2 linked regions of the Corallococcus caeni genome follow. The protein of the gene in region 2 interacts with the protein of the main gene of each other region in a pairwise test. Links are inferred from orthologs where the notes say so. Each region holds a gene or a part of one and is shown on either strand. Other genes may lie near its edges. The genes, in order: ftsA and AABA78_RS10605.

The links.
Region 1: the proteins of AABA78_RS10605 (region 2) and ftsA interact in binary tests that used the Escherichia coli proteins (3 or more experiments, as listed by UniProt). The link is inferred for Corallococcus caeni from one-to-one orthologs.

The regions. Positions count from the first base shown.
Region 1 is NZ_BTTW01000001.1:1,358,188-1,364,885, forward strand. The notes cover bases 2,318-5,220. They hold ftsA (cell division protein FtsA), read right to left. Parts: upstream 4,436-5,220; coding sequence 3,200-4,435; downstream 2,318-3,199. Other genes in these bases: agmC (adventurous gliding motility protein AgmC), read right to left, coding at 2,318-2,858; AABA78_RS05390 (cell division protein FtsQ/DivIB), read right to left, coding at 4,477-5,220. In the rest of the region: more of agmC, read right to left, coding at 1-2,317; more of AABA78_RS05390, read right to left, coding at 5,221-5,334; AABA78_RS05395 (D-alanine--D-alanine ligase), read right to left, coding at 5,469-6,425; murB (UDP-N-acetylmuramate dehydrogenase), read right to left, coding at 6,422-6,698. UniProt on the Escherichia coli protein: Essential cell division protein that assists in the assembly of the Z ring. May serve as the principal membrane anchor for the Z ring.
Region 2 is NZ_BTTW01000002.1:606,027-612,783, forward strand. Bases 1,244-4,205 are described here. They hold AABA78_RS10605 (rod shape-determining protein), read right to left. Parts: upstream 3,261-4,205; coding sequence 2,226-3,260; downstream 1,244-2,225. Other genes in these bases: AABA78_RS10600 (tetratricopeptide repeat protein), read left to right, coding at 1,244-2,183; AABA78_RS10610 (glycosyltransferase family 2 protein), read right to left, coding at 3,493-4,205. Outside these bases: more of AABA78_RS10600, read left to right, coding at 1-1,243; more of AABA78_RS10610, read right to left, coding at 4,206-4,212; AABA78_RS10615 (pyridoxal phosphate-dependent decarboxylase family protein), read right to left, coding at 4,269-5,735; AABA78_RS10620 (hypothetical protein), read left to right, coding at 5,898-6,203; AABA78_RS10625 (2,3,4,5-tetrahydropyridine-2,6-dicarboxylate N-succinyltransferase), read left to right, coding at 6,269-6,757. UniProt on the Escherichia coli protein: Forms membrane-associated dynamic filaments that are essential for cell shape determination. Acts by regulating cell wall synthesis and cell elongation, and thus cell shape.

The sequences.
Region 1 (6,698 bases), on a different replicon or contig from region 2:
AACGTCACCGTCACCGTGGTCGCGTTCGCGGCCGTACCGGTCACCGTCACGTTGGGGTTGGTCACCGTCGAGCCGTTAGCCGGCGCGGTGATGGCCACCGTCGGACCGGCCACCGTGAAGGTGGAGGTGGCCGTGGTGCTGTTGGTCGTGCCGTTCGTGGACACCGCATTGACCGTGTACGAGCCGTTGGCCAGCGGGCCCGGCACCGTGGCGGTCCAGTTGCCTCCGGTCACCGTGAAGGGGCCGTAGTTCGTCCCATTCAGCGTGAACGAGACGGACGTCGCGTTCGCGGCGGTGCCAGCGATGACCACGTTGGTGGGGTTCGTCACCGTCGAGCCGTTTGCCGGCGTGGTGATGGCCACCGTCGGGCCCGCCACCGTGAAGGTAGAGGAGGCCGTGGTGCTCGTGTTGCCACCGGCGTTACGGGAGACCGCGGTCACGGTGTACGTGCCGTTGGCCAGCGGACCGGGGAGCGCCTGGCTCCAGTTGCCGCCCGTCACCGTGATGGGGCCGTAGTTGGTGCCCTGGAACGTCACCGTCACCGTGGTCGCGTTCGCGGCCGTACCGGTCACCGTCACGTTCGGGTTCGTCACCGTCGAGCCGTTGGCCGGCGTGGTGATGGCCACCGTCGGACCGGCCACCGTGAAGGTGGAGGTCGCGGTGGTGCTGTTCGTGGTGCCGTTCGTGGACACCGCGTTCACCGTGTACGAGCCGTTGGCCAGCGGGCCCGGCACCGTGGCGGTCCAGTTACCTCCGGTCACCGTGAAGGGGCCGTAGTTCGTCCCATTCAGCGTGAACGAGACGGACGTTGCGTTCGCGGCCGTGCCAGCAATGACCACGTTGGTGGGGTTCGTCACCGTCGAGCCGTTCGCCGGCGTGGTGATGGCCACCGTCGGACCCGCCACCGTGAAGGTGGAGGTGGCCGTGGTGCTGTTGCTGGTGCCATTGGTGGACACCGCATTCACCGTGTACGAGCCGTTGGCCAGCGGGCCCGGCACCGTGGCGGTCCAGTTACCTCCGGTCACCGTGAAGGGGCCGTAGTTCGTCCCATTCAACGTGAACGAGACAGACGTCGCGTTCGCGGCCGTGCCAGCGATGACCACGTTGGTGGGGTTCGCCACCGTCGAGCCGTTGGCCGGCGTGGTGATGGCCACCGTCGGCGTCGGCGTGCCGCCTGGCACCGTGAAGTTGTTGGTGTTGCTCTGAAGCAGAGGGCTGCCACCAGAAAGAGTGACGGCGTAAACGGTGTGAGCGCCCGGGGTCAGGACGGGCGACGCAATGGTGAAGACACCGGATGCGTTCGACGTCGTCGAACCAATCAACGTGCCGTCCACATAGACGTTGACGGTCTGGTTGCCGCCATCCGGCGTCGTGCCGGTGATGGTGGGCGTGGTGTTCGCCGTCGTCGAACCGTTGGCCGGCGTGGTGATGGTCGGCGGCAGGTTGACGACGCCCGGGTTACCCGGGGCGGACCCGTACGTCACACCATCAATCGCGGCCGCGCTCGGCTGAACACCTGCCACACCGCCCGTAACGGACGTCAGGCACGAGAGGGTCGTGCCCTGAAGAAGGATGTTGCCACCACCCGCCCCACCACCCGTCCCATGCGGCGACGCGGTGAAGGTGCTGTTGCCGCCGTTACCGCCCCTCGCGGAGATGGTGCCCGTGCCACCACAGGATAGCGCCCCCGTGAACTTCAAGGAGATCGTGCCACCCGCGCCACCGCCACCCGCGGCGTCATTCTGGGAATTGGTGCCAGCCACACCGTCCGCCGTGATGTTGCCAGTCCCGGCCAGGGCAGCGCCGCGCACGAACACGATGCCGCCAGCATTGCCGCCCTTGCCGCTCACCCCGTCATTGCCATGACCCGCGCCACCGCCGCCGCCGAAGAGAAGCCGGGTCGAGGGAGAAAAGAGCATCTTGACGCCGCCCAACCCACCTACGGCGCGCGCGGGATCGGCATCCCCCGTCCAGGTCCGGCCGCCGATGCCACCCGAACCACCATTGCCACCACCACCGCCACCTGAGTTGTGGCAGACGCCGCCACCGCCAGCGTTGAGGATGTTGCCCCGCCCCGCGAAGAGGTGCCCCACCTCCGGAAAGTCACCGGGAACCTTGTAACGGAGGGGAACCAACCCCTCCCCCTTCATCGCCCCGCCCTCCCATTCCTGGTCGAGCTGGGTGCAGCTATCCCCTGATCCGTTGAACTTCTCGCCACCTCGGTAACCAGCTCCAGCTGCGGAAATGGTGCCGTTGTTCGTCACCGTTCCCGTCGCGAAGAACACCACGAGGCCACCCACGGTGTCCCGGGAGTCGACATCACTGGACCAAGCCCTCGCGCGGAGGCTGGCCCCAGCATTGATTGTCACGTTCGTGTACTCAGGAACCCGGATGACCTGCGCAGAGCTACGAAGGGCGATGTCATTGTCCGGAGTGCCTCCGGTGAAGTTCGACGTCAGCGCAGGGGCGAACGTCAGGGTGCCGCCGGCGACCACCGACACACGCGCGAAGTTCCAGTTGCCTACCGGAGTCGCCGCAGCGTTGAACTGCGCCTGCTCTCCAGTCACCACCGTCCCCGTAAAACCGGAGGACTGGTAGATCATGATCAGGTCGCCCACAGCGAAGCCGGCGCTGGAATCCACCGTGACAGTGGTGGCGCCTGCATTCGCGTTCGCCGTCAGCCGTGTATACGCGTTGATGACCCTGTTGGCCGTGTTGACCGTCAGCGCGCCGTTGTGGCCGTTACCATTGCCGAAGCTGTCCGGATCCGCGTAGGCGGGTGGCGCCGCGAACACGGCACACAGCAGGGCCAACAGCGCCGCGGCGGAGCCGCGTACTCCCAGTAGGGGCGTCAGCAACCGCGAAGTCTTTTGTGGAGTCATAGGTTCAGAGGCCCACCTGGAACTGCGGGATGTGTTCCGGGAGCCACAGGCCCCCTAGCAAGCCGAGCGCCATCCTCTGTCGAATTCCCGATCCGTCCAAATCCTGGAACTTGCACGGCCGGACGCTCGTGCTTAGGGCGGGCGTCCGAAAGCCGGATCCGGATTCTGGAATCTGGAAACCCACCGCGTCCCGGACTGACGCGTCAGCGTCCTCCCTGACGCGTCAAGGCGCGCGCCGGACCCAGCCACCCCAGAAACGCGAAAGGGCCCCCCGAAGGGAGCCCTGACTCAGCGCATCACCGGTTCCGGGAACCGGCCTAGAAGATCTCTTCCAGCCACTCGCGCATCCGGCCCTTCACCTTCTTGTAGACGTTGCCGTCCTCGCGGATGCGGAACATGCGGCGGTCCATGTGCTTGGCGCCGTAGACGACCAGGCCCACGCCCGTGGCGTACATGGGGCTCTTCACCACGTCCACCAGACCGCCAATGCCGCGCGGCATGCCCCGGCGCACCGGCAGGCCCAGCACCTCTTCCGCCAGCTCCGGCATGCCCGCGAGCAGCGTGCTGCCGCCCGTGATGACGATGCCCGACGCGAGCAGGTCCTCGTAGCCGCACTTCTGGATCTCCCGGTGCACCAGCTGGAAGATCTCCTCCACGCGCGGCTCCAGGATCTCCGAGAGAATCTGCCGGCCCAGGACGCGCGGCTGACGGCCGCCCACGCTGGGCACTTCAATCGTCTCGTCCTTGTTGATCATGGACGCGAGCGCGCAGCCGTACTTCTGCTTGATGCGCTCGGCCTCGTGCGCGGGGGTGCGCAGGCCGATGGCGATGTCGCTCGTCAGGTTGTTGCCGCCCAGGGCGATGACGGCCGTGTGGACGATGGAGCCACCGGAGAAGATGGCGATGTCCGTGGTGCCGCCGCCGATGTCGACGAGGCACACGCCCAGCTCCTTCTCGTCCTCGCTCAGCACCGCTTCGGCGGAGGCGAGCGGCTGGAGCACGATGTCGGAGACGTTCAGGCCCGTGCGGTTGGCGCACTTGACGATGTTCTGCGCGCTGGAGACGGCGCCCGTGACGATGTGCACCTTGGCCTCCAGGCGCACGCCGGCCATGCCCAGGGGCTCCTTGATGCCGCCCTGGTCGTCGATGATGAACTCCTGCGGCAGGACGTGGATGACCTCCCGGTCCAGCGGGATGGCCACCGCCTTCGCCGCGTCGATGACGCGCGCGATGTCCGCGTCGCGGACCTCCTTGTCCTTCACCGCGACGATGCCCTGGGAGTTGAAGCCCTTGATGTGGCCGCCGGCGATCCCCGTGTAGACGTGGGAGATCTCCGCCCCGGCCATCAGCTCGGCTTCCTCCACGGCGCGCCGGATGGACGACACCGTGGCCTCGATGTTGACCACGACGCCCTTGCGCAATCCCTTCGACGGATGCGTGCCGATACCGATGATGTCGATACCGCTATCGGTCAGCTCGCCGACGATGGCGCAGATCTTCGTCGTGCCGATGTCGAGGCCGACGATGATCTCCCCCGACTTCTGCTTCGCCATGACTCCTCCCAGGCTCCCTCACTTTCGTGAAGGAAGCATCCTCACTGCGTCGAGTCCCCGCTCCGCACGGAGTCGGACCCACTCGAAAGCCTCACCGCCACCCAACCCGGTCGGGCACGGTTATCCAGGCGAATGATCGCGGCCGCAAGCCCCCTTGTGCTGAGCTCGCGACGAACGCGCGCCAGCCGCTGGAGCTTGACTTCCGTTTCGCCCGCGCCGAGGCGCACCTCCTGCCCCGTCGCCGTCACCAGCGCAAGCCCGGTGTTCTCCAGGCGCACTTCAGAAAGCCGCTCGGATCGTCCCGGCAACAGCCGCGCATAAGCACGGGTTACATCCAGCGCCTCGCGGAACTTCGCGCGCACACCGTCCGGGTCCGCCACGTACGCGTCGCGCTCCACGCCGGTGACGAGCGGCAGGTCCAGCCCGTCCCCCGGGGTGACGCGCTTGAAGGGCTCGCCCTCCTCGTCCAGCACGTACAGGTCGCCCAGCACCGCCAGCGCCGCGGGGGCGTGCTCCGTCACCTCCACGGACACGCCGTGCGGAAACCGCCGCGTCACCTCCACCGTGCGCACCCAGGGGTGCTGGCCCATCGCCTTCGCCAGCGCGGCCGGGTCCAGCGTCCACAGGTTCTGCCCCGCCGTCAGCCCGGACAGCTTCAGGAGCTCCGGACGCGACGCCCGCTCCAGCCCGGAGAAGTTCACCGACTCCAGCGCGAAGCGCGGCGTCACCACCGCCCAGGCACGCAGTTCGATGCCGCCCCAGATGAGCCCCGCCGTCGCGACGGCCAGCCCCAGCGCCTTCGCCACCGACGGCCCGTGCGAACGGACCGCGCCCTTCACCGCGTCATTGCGCGGTGCGGCGTCCAGGCGGCGGCGGTTCTTGGATTTTCCGAAGGCCATGACTAGGGAGGCGCATGCTGCGTGCGGACGTCGAACCACGCCAGTTTTTGGCTACAGGCACGTCGCTGTAGCGGCACGAGGGGACACCCCGCCCCTGCAAGGGTCCGGAACTCCAGGAAAGAACGCGGAGCGGCTCAGGCCTTGAGCGAAGCGCCCTGGAGCAGCCGCTCACAGAGGGCCGGGAAGTCGATGCCCCGCCCCGCCGCGATTTTGGGCAGGAGGCTGGAGGCCGTCATTCCGGGCAGCGTGTTGATTTCCAGCAGGAACACGTCGCCAGCTTCGGTGACGATGACGTCCGAGCGCGAGCCACCCGAACACCCCAGCGCCTTGTGGGCGCCCAGGGAGACCTCGTTGACGCGCGCGTACAGGTCCGGGGGCAGCGGCGCGGGGAAGAGATACTGAGTACCGCTGCCGGCCTTGTACTTGGCCTCGTAGTCGTAGAACTCGCGCGCGGCCTTGACCTCGATGACGCCCAGGGCCTCGTTGTCCAGCACGCCGCCCTGCACTTCCCGGCCCTTGATGAACTGCTCCACCAGGAGCGTGCCCGCGTACTTCGCCGCGTCCTGGACGGCGGCGGTGTAGTCCTCGCGCGTCTTGCAGATGTGCACGCCCACGCTGCTGCCCTCGCGGCTGGGCTTCACCACCACCGGGAAGGGGAACGGCAGGCGGTCCGCTTCCGCGAGCGCCGCTTCCGCCGAGTCGAACGCCCGGTAGGGCGGCGTGGGGATGCCGCGCGCGACGAAGATCTCCTTCGCGTACACCTTGTCCATGCCCACCGCGGACGCCATCACGCCGCTGCCGGTGTAGGGGATGAACATGGCCTCCAGCAGGCCCTGGACGCAGCCGTCCTCGCCGAAGCGGCCGTGCAGCGCGAGCCACGCCACGTCCACCTTCTCCGCGATGAGGCGCGCGGGCAGGTCCTTGCCCACGTCGATCTCCACCACGTCGTAGCCCAGCCCCTTGAGCGCGCCCGCCACGGCGGCGCCGGTGCGCAGGGACACCTCGCGCTCGCTGGAGAGGCCGCCGTACAGCACGCCGACGCGCTTGGCCTTCAACTCAGCCGGGGTGAAGCCTCGAGGACCGATGGTCATGGAAGGAAGACTCCGACGAATTTGACTTCGGGGTGCATGACGATGCCGGTGGCCTCTTGTACCCGGTCCTGCATCAGGGTGATGAGGCCCCGCACGTCGCGAGCGGCCGCGCCGCCCAGGTTGACGATCCAGTTCGCGTGCAGCGTGGACACCTGCGCGCGCCCCAGGGTGTGCCCCTTCAGGCCGACAAGTTCAATGAGCCGCCCGGCGTGGTCGCCCGGCGGGTTGGTGAACACGCTGCCGAAGTTGGGCTGACTCAAGGGCTGCGTGCGC
Region 2 (6,757 bases):
TCGTCATCGCGGGTCGCCCGCCGCCCACGTCCTCCGTGCTGGGGACAGGCGTCCGGTGGAAGGGCGCTCCTCCGCGCGCCGCCGCCCCGGACTCGCCCTACGTCGCCGAGCGCACGGTGACGGTGCTGGGCATTCCGGTGTGGCCGCTGGACGGCTACCTCGTGCGCTCGGACGACAAGGCGTCCGTGCAGGTCATCGGGCAGGTGCCGCCCTCGCCCGGATGGGCTCGCCGCCGCGCGGCTGCCCTGGCCGTGATGGCGCTGGGGCTCTGTGCCCTCGCGGGGGCGGGCGCGGTGTGGCTGGAGGCGCGGAGCCTGCGCGCCGTGACGGTCGTCAACGGCCTGTCGCGGCCCGTGGACGTGCGCATCGGCGGCGAACACTGGGTGGTGGCGCCCGGGACGCAAGAGCAGGGGCGCGTGAAGCTGGGCGACGACCTGCTCCGCGCGGTGACGACCTGGCCCGGCCAGGAGGCGGTCCTCGAGGACGTGGTGCTCCCGACGGAGGGCGAGCGGATCCTCTACAACGTGAAGGGCGCGGCGATGCTGGAGGCGGTCCCGGATGCGGAGGCCACCTACGCGAGCCCTCGCTCCCGGTCCTTGCCGGAGAACGCCATGGTGCTCCAGTCGGGTGAGCGGCTCTCCGTCCAGGCCGCGAACTGGGAGGCCGCCGCGCGCGCCTTCGCGGAAGAGGGACGCTGGCAGGCCGCGGGCCGCGTGGCGTCCGCCGTCGCGGAGGTGGAGCCCGGGAACACCCTGGCGCGGGAGACGGCCGCGCACGCGTGGCTCACCGTGGACACGCAGGTGCCCGCGAACCTTCCGGCCGACCTGCGCTGGCGCAACACGCGCGACTACGCGGCGATGCTGATGCACACCTGGCAGGAGGACCCGGAGGCCCAGGCGCTGGCGCTGGAGTTGATGCGCTTCATCGGCCAGGGGGCCCAGGCCCGCGCACGCTACGCGGAGCACGCGCAGCAGCATCCGGACTCACCGCTGGCGGCCCTCTACCTGCAGCGCGCGAGCCCTCCGCATCCGGGCTCCGCGGACGCCGTCGATGCCTACGCGAAGCTGGCGACACGTTTCCCGGACTCGCCCGAGGTGAACCGCGCGTGGCTGGAGGCGCGGTGGCGCTTCGAGCTGGAGGACCCGCCGGACTGGGGGGACCGCGAGCGCCAGGAGTTCATCACCGAGACGGCGAGGCTGCTGACCGCCCTCGAGCAGAAGCACCCGCCAGAAACACTGAAGGCGCTGGAGCTGGACGTGCGCATCCTCCTGCGCGCGCGGCTGCGCGACGCGGCGACGACCCTGGTGCGCCGCCACGGCGAGGACCCGCGCCGCCGGACCTGGGACTTCCTGGTGCTGGCCGGACGCACGGCCGCCGCCGCCGGGCCCGAGCACACGTCCTACGTGATGCGCGACTGGATTCCCCCCGCCCTGGCGCGGCAGCCGGAGCGGATGGCGCTGCTGGACCTGCTCACCGGCCAGCGCTCGCCAAAGGACGCGGAGCTCGCCGCGCTGGTGTCCCCCGTGGACCGCGCCGTGCTGCGCATCACCCGGGACGTGCTGCTGGACCCGAAGCGCGTACTGGAAGAGGCCAGGGGCGACCCCAAGGCCGTGCTGCCCCGGCTGGACCCGGAGGTCCTCGCGCTCCTCGCCCTGGAGCTCACGCGCACCGGCGACGCCTGGGGGAAACAGCTCTTCAATGTCTCGCTGCCGCTGATGCTCGCGCGCGAACCGCTGCGACAACACGTCCTGTCCGCCTCGGACGTCCCTGGACCGGAGCTCCGCCGCCTGCCCCCGGGCCTGCGCGCCGCCGCCACCCTGGTCCACGCCCGGCGCAATGCGAAGGAGGGCTACCCGGTGTTCACGGAGCGCCTGGACGGCCTGGCCCGCATGGACGCCCTGGGCGGCTTCGCCGTCCGCGCCGCCAGCTCCTGGATGCGGCGCGCCTTCGACGCCTGCATGGACACGAAGGTGGACACGAAGATGGACACGAAGATGCCGCACTCCCTGCCGCTGGGAATCATGCTGAGGGGGGACCTGGTGCGGGAGCAGTCCCGCAGGGAGGACGACCCGGAGGGCCGCCGCTCGAACTGCGAGGCACGCATCGTCGCGCCCACGGGCTTGCCGCTGCCCCGGGCCGCCGCCACCCCACCGCCCGGAAACGCGAACGGCGCCGACCCCTGAGCGAGGTCCGGCGCCGTCACGATGCATCGGAAGAGGGGAGCCTCAGCCCGGCTGGCAGACCTGGCGGAGGATGTCCAACGACTCCAGCGCCTTGCCCGCGCCAATCACCACGGCGGACAGCGGGTCCTCCGCGAGGAACACGGGCAGGCCCGTCTCCTCGCGCAAGAGCGTGTCCAGGTTCTTGAGCAGCGCGCCGCCACCGGCCAGCACGATGCCCCTGTCGGCGATGTCACCGGCCAGCTCCGGCGGCGTGCGCTCCAGCGTCAGCTTCACCGCTTCCACGATGCCGTTGACGGGCTCCGCGAGCGCGTCGCGCACCTCGTCGCTGGACACCGTCAGCGTGCGCGGCACGCCGGCCACCAGGTCGCGACCCTTGATCTCCATGGTCATGACCTCGTCCGTCGGGTACGCCGTGCCGATGCCCATCTTGATGAGCTCCGCCGTGCGCTCACCGATGAGCAGGTTGTACTTGCGCTTGACGTACTGGATGATCGCCTCGTCCAGCTTGTCGCCGCCGATGCGCACGGACTTGGCGAACACGATGCCCGCGAGGCTGATGACCGCGACGTCGGACGTGCCACCGCCGATGTCCACAATCATGTTGCCGCTGGGCTCCGTCACCGGAAGGCCCGCGCCAATCGCCGCGGCCATGGGCTGCTCGATGAGGTAGACCTCGCGCGCGCCCGCGTTGGCGGCCGCCTCACGCACCGCGCGGCGCTCCACCTCCGTGATGCCGGACGGGATGCCGATGATGATGCGCGGGTTCACCAGCGTCTTGCGGTTGTGCGCGCTCTGGATGAAGTAGCGCAGCATCGCGGCGGTGATTTCGAAGTCGGCGATGACGCCGTCCTTCATGGGCCGGATGGCCACGATGTTGCCCGGCGTCCTGCCGAGCATCTCCTTGGCCTCCTTGCCCACGGCGAGCACCTTCTTGCCGCCGCGCGAGTCCTGCTGCACCGCCACGACGGAGGGCTCGTTCGACACGATGCCCTGGCCGCGGATGTAGATGAGCGTGTTCGCCGTACCCAGGTCGATGGCGAGGTCGCGCGAAAACAGGGTGTGGAGCCAGTCGAACATACGGGGACGGAAACTTTCGGAAGGGCCGCGAAACTTCCCCGCCCTTCAGACGGAGTGCGTTGTCGAAACTACTACGCGCCGCAATACGGAGGAAGAAAAGCCGGAGCCCCCTTGGGGCGCCGCTCGCTGGACAACCAACCGCACCCGCCGCTCTGTTCCCTTCTCCGCATTCGACGCGGCCCCGCGCGGAAGAGCGGGCCGCATCCTCCCCCGGACAGCGACCGGGCGGACGTCAGCGCTTCACGGAGTACTTCGCGATGGCGTAGAGGGCGCGCACGCCGTCCTTCCAGCCAATCTTCTTGCCCTCCTCGTAGGTGCGCCCATGGTAGCTGATGGGCACCTCGAAGACCCGCCAGTCGCCGCGCGCCACCTTGGCGGTGATTTCGGGCTCGAAGCCGAACCGGTCCTCCTCCACATGCACGGAGCGCAGGACTTCCGCGCGGAAGGCCTTGTAGCAGGTCTCCATGTCCGTGAGGTTCAGTCCGCTCGTCATGTTGGAGAGCGTGGTGAGCACGTTGTTGAGGACGGTGTGCCAGTAGTACAGCACCCGGCGCGGCGACCCGATGAAGCGGCTGCCGAAGACGACGTCCGCCTCGCCATCGATGATGGGCTGGATGACGCGCGGGATGTCCTTGGGATCGTACTCCAGGTCCGCGTCCTGCACGAGGATGATGTCCCCGGTGGCCTCGGCGAAGCCCCGGCGCAGCGCGGCCCCCTTGCCCTGGTTCTTCTCCTGGAAGAGCACCCGGATTTCGTTCCGGTTCTTCGGCGTGCCACCCAGGACGTCCAGGCCCTGTTCGGACAGCTGGCGGAGGAACTCGCGGCTGCCGTCCTTGGAGCAGTCGTCCACCAGGACGAGCTCCTTGGGGAAGTCCACGGCGGTGCAGCGGCGGAGGATTTCCGCCAGGGTAGGAATCTCGTTGTAAACGGGAATGACGAGCGAGACGAGCATGGCGGCCCCGCCCTATCGCATTTCCTCCGTCCGGGCGACTCCCTTGCACACAAAATTCAGGGCCGGGCCGCCATCCGGAGCGCGTCCAGCAGGGCCTCCAGGTCCGCGTCCCCCGTGAGCGGGTGGATGAGCGTTGTACGCAGGTACACCCCCCGGGGCAGCCGCGTCTGCACCAGGTAGAAACTTCCACGGGTAACCAACGCCTCGCGCAGGCGGACCTGGAGGGCGTCCCAGCCCTCCGGGGGCACGTGCGCGGGGGTGTGGCGGAAGCAGACGATGTTGCAGTCGGGCTCCAGCGCCAGCTGGAAGTCCGGGGCGGCGGTGAGCATGCCCGCGAAGCGCCGGGCCTGGTCATAGGACGCGGTGACGGCCTCCTCGAAGACGCGCGTGCCCAGCACGGACAGGCACGCGTAGACCTTGAGGGGCATCATCTCCTTGGTGCACTCCAGCGTGCGCAGGCCCACGTCGCTGTAGGGGCGCGCGTCGTCGCCGTCGCCGTGGAAGAGGTAGTGGGCCTCCTGGGAGAAGGCGTCGAAGGAGCGCGCCCCGTCGCGGAAGAGCACGGCCGTCACCAGCGCGGGCATGAGCAGCCCCTTGTGCGCGTCCCACACCACGGAGTCCGCCCTTTCAATGCCCTTCACCTGCGCGCGGTACTTCGGGCTCAGCGACGCGGCGGCCCCGTGCGCGCCGTCCACGTGGAACCACAGGCCGTGCTTTTGCGCGAAGTCCGCCACGGGTTCCAGCGGGTCGAAGGCGCCGGTGGCGGTGGAGCCCGCGCTGGCCACCACGGCGATGGCCTTGCGCCCCGCGCGGGTGGCCCCGGCGAGCGCGTCCTCCAGGGCGTCCGGCCGCACGCGGAAGTGGTCGTCCACGTCCACCGGGGTGAGGCCGCCCTCGCCCCAGCCCATGATGCGGACCGCGCGGGCCAGGCAGTAGTGCGCGGAGCGGGGCACGAGCACCGTCAGGGGCGGCCCCGCGTGCGCGCCGCCGTTCCACGCGTCGTAGCCGGCCTTCGCCTGCCGCGCGGCGAGCAGGGCGGTGAGGTTGCCCGCGCTGCCGCCGGAGGTGAGCACGCCCCGGGCGCTGGAGGGCAGCCCCAGCTTCGCGGCCATCCACGCGAGCACGTGGTGCTCCATCGCGGTGGCGACGGGGCCCATCTCGTACACGGCCATGCCGTTGTTGAGCAGCGACGACACGGCGTCGCACAGCGCGGAGAGCGGCACGGGCGCCGTCACCTGGTGGCCCACGTAGCGCGGGTGGTGCAGGTGGTGCGAGCCCTCCAGCACGCGCGCCATCAGTCCCGCGAAGGCCGAAGCCAGTTCCTGGGGCGGCTCTTCTGGAAAGGCCGTGGCGAAGCGCTCCTGGTTCACCGCGGGCGGGGCCCAGGGGAGCACCGGCATCGCGCCCCCTCCAAGCGCGGCCTTCAGGTAGTCCGCGAGCTGATCCATCAGGGCGTGGGCGGTGGCCCGGAAGGCCTCCGGGTCGTAGGCGGCACGCAGCGGGGGGAAGACGGGGGTCGTCATGACGGGCGCAAGCTAACGGGAGCGCCCCCTCCGGGCCCGGGGAAACTCCAGGCCGCTCCTCCTACCCAGGGGCCGGGCGGGCAGGGGGCCGGCTCGAGGCCGGGCGGCTCGCGGCGCCTCCGGACCGTCCCCACCTTTCCCTCGCACGGGAGGAGGCGACCGATGGCTTTCGACGACACGCCGTTCGAGCGGCGCTCCATCATTGGCGGCATGCGGGTCCGCTCGGCGGACGGGAAGATGCTGGGCTACGTGGCCTTCATCGGCCAGGAGCACATCTATGTCCGGCGCTCGCCCTTCAACCACCACTGGAAGGAGGTGCCCCTGTCCGCCGTGGGCCGGGTGCTCCCGGGCGCCGTGGTGCTGCGCGAGGGCACCGGCCCGCTGGTCCCCGCGGACAAGCAGCATCACGGGGAAATCCTGTCGATGACCCATCCGCTGGCGCTGGTGCCGGGCGCGACGCACGTCTGACGGCCGTCCGGCGGTGGACACTCAGGAGGGGCGCGGACCGCTGAAGTGTGATTGAACTTCGCGTCATGGCGACATCCCTCGAAGAGCTCTCCCAGCGGGTGTCCGCGGCGTTCGCGGACCGGGCGAAATTGAAGGACGCGGACACCGTGGCGGCGGTGCGCGAGACGCTTGCGCGGCTGGATGCCGGCGAGCTGCGCGTCGCGGAGAAGGGCCCGGAAGGCTGGCGGGTCAACGCCTGGGTGAAGGAGGCCATCCTCCTGTTCTTCGCCGTGTCGGAGATGCAGGTGATGGAGGTGGGCCCCTTCGAGTTCCACGACAAGGTGCCCCTGAAGAAGGGCCTGGAGGCGGCGGGCGTGCGCGTGGTGCCCCCGGGCACCGTGCGCTACGGCGCCTTCGTGGAGCGGGGCGCGGTGGTGATGCCCGGGTACGTGAACATCGGCGCGCGGGTGGGCGCGGGCACCATGGTGGACACCTGGGCCACCGTGGGGTCGTGCGCGCAGGTGGGCCGGCATGTCCACCTGTCGGGCGGCGTGGGCCTGGGCGGCGTGCTCGAG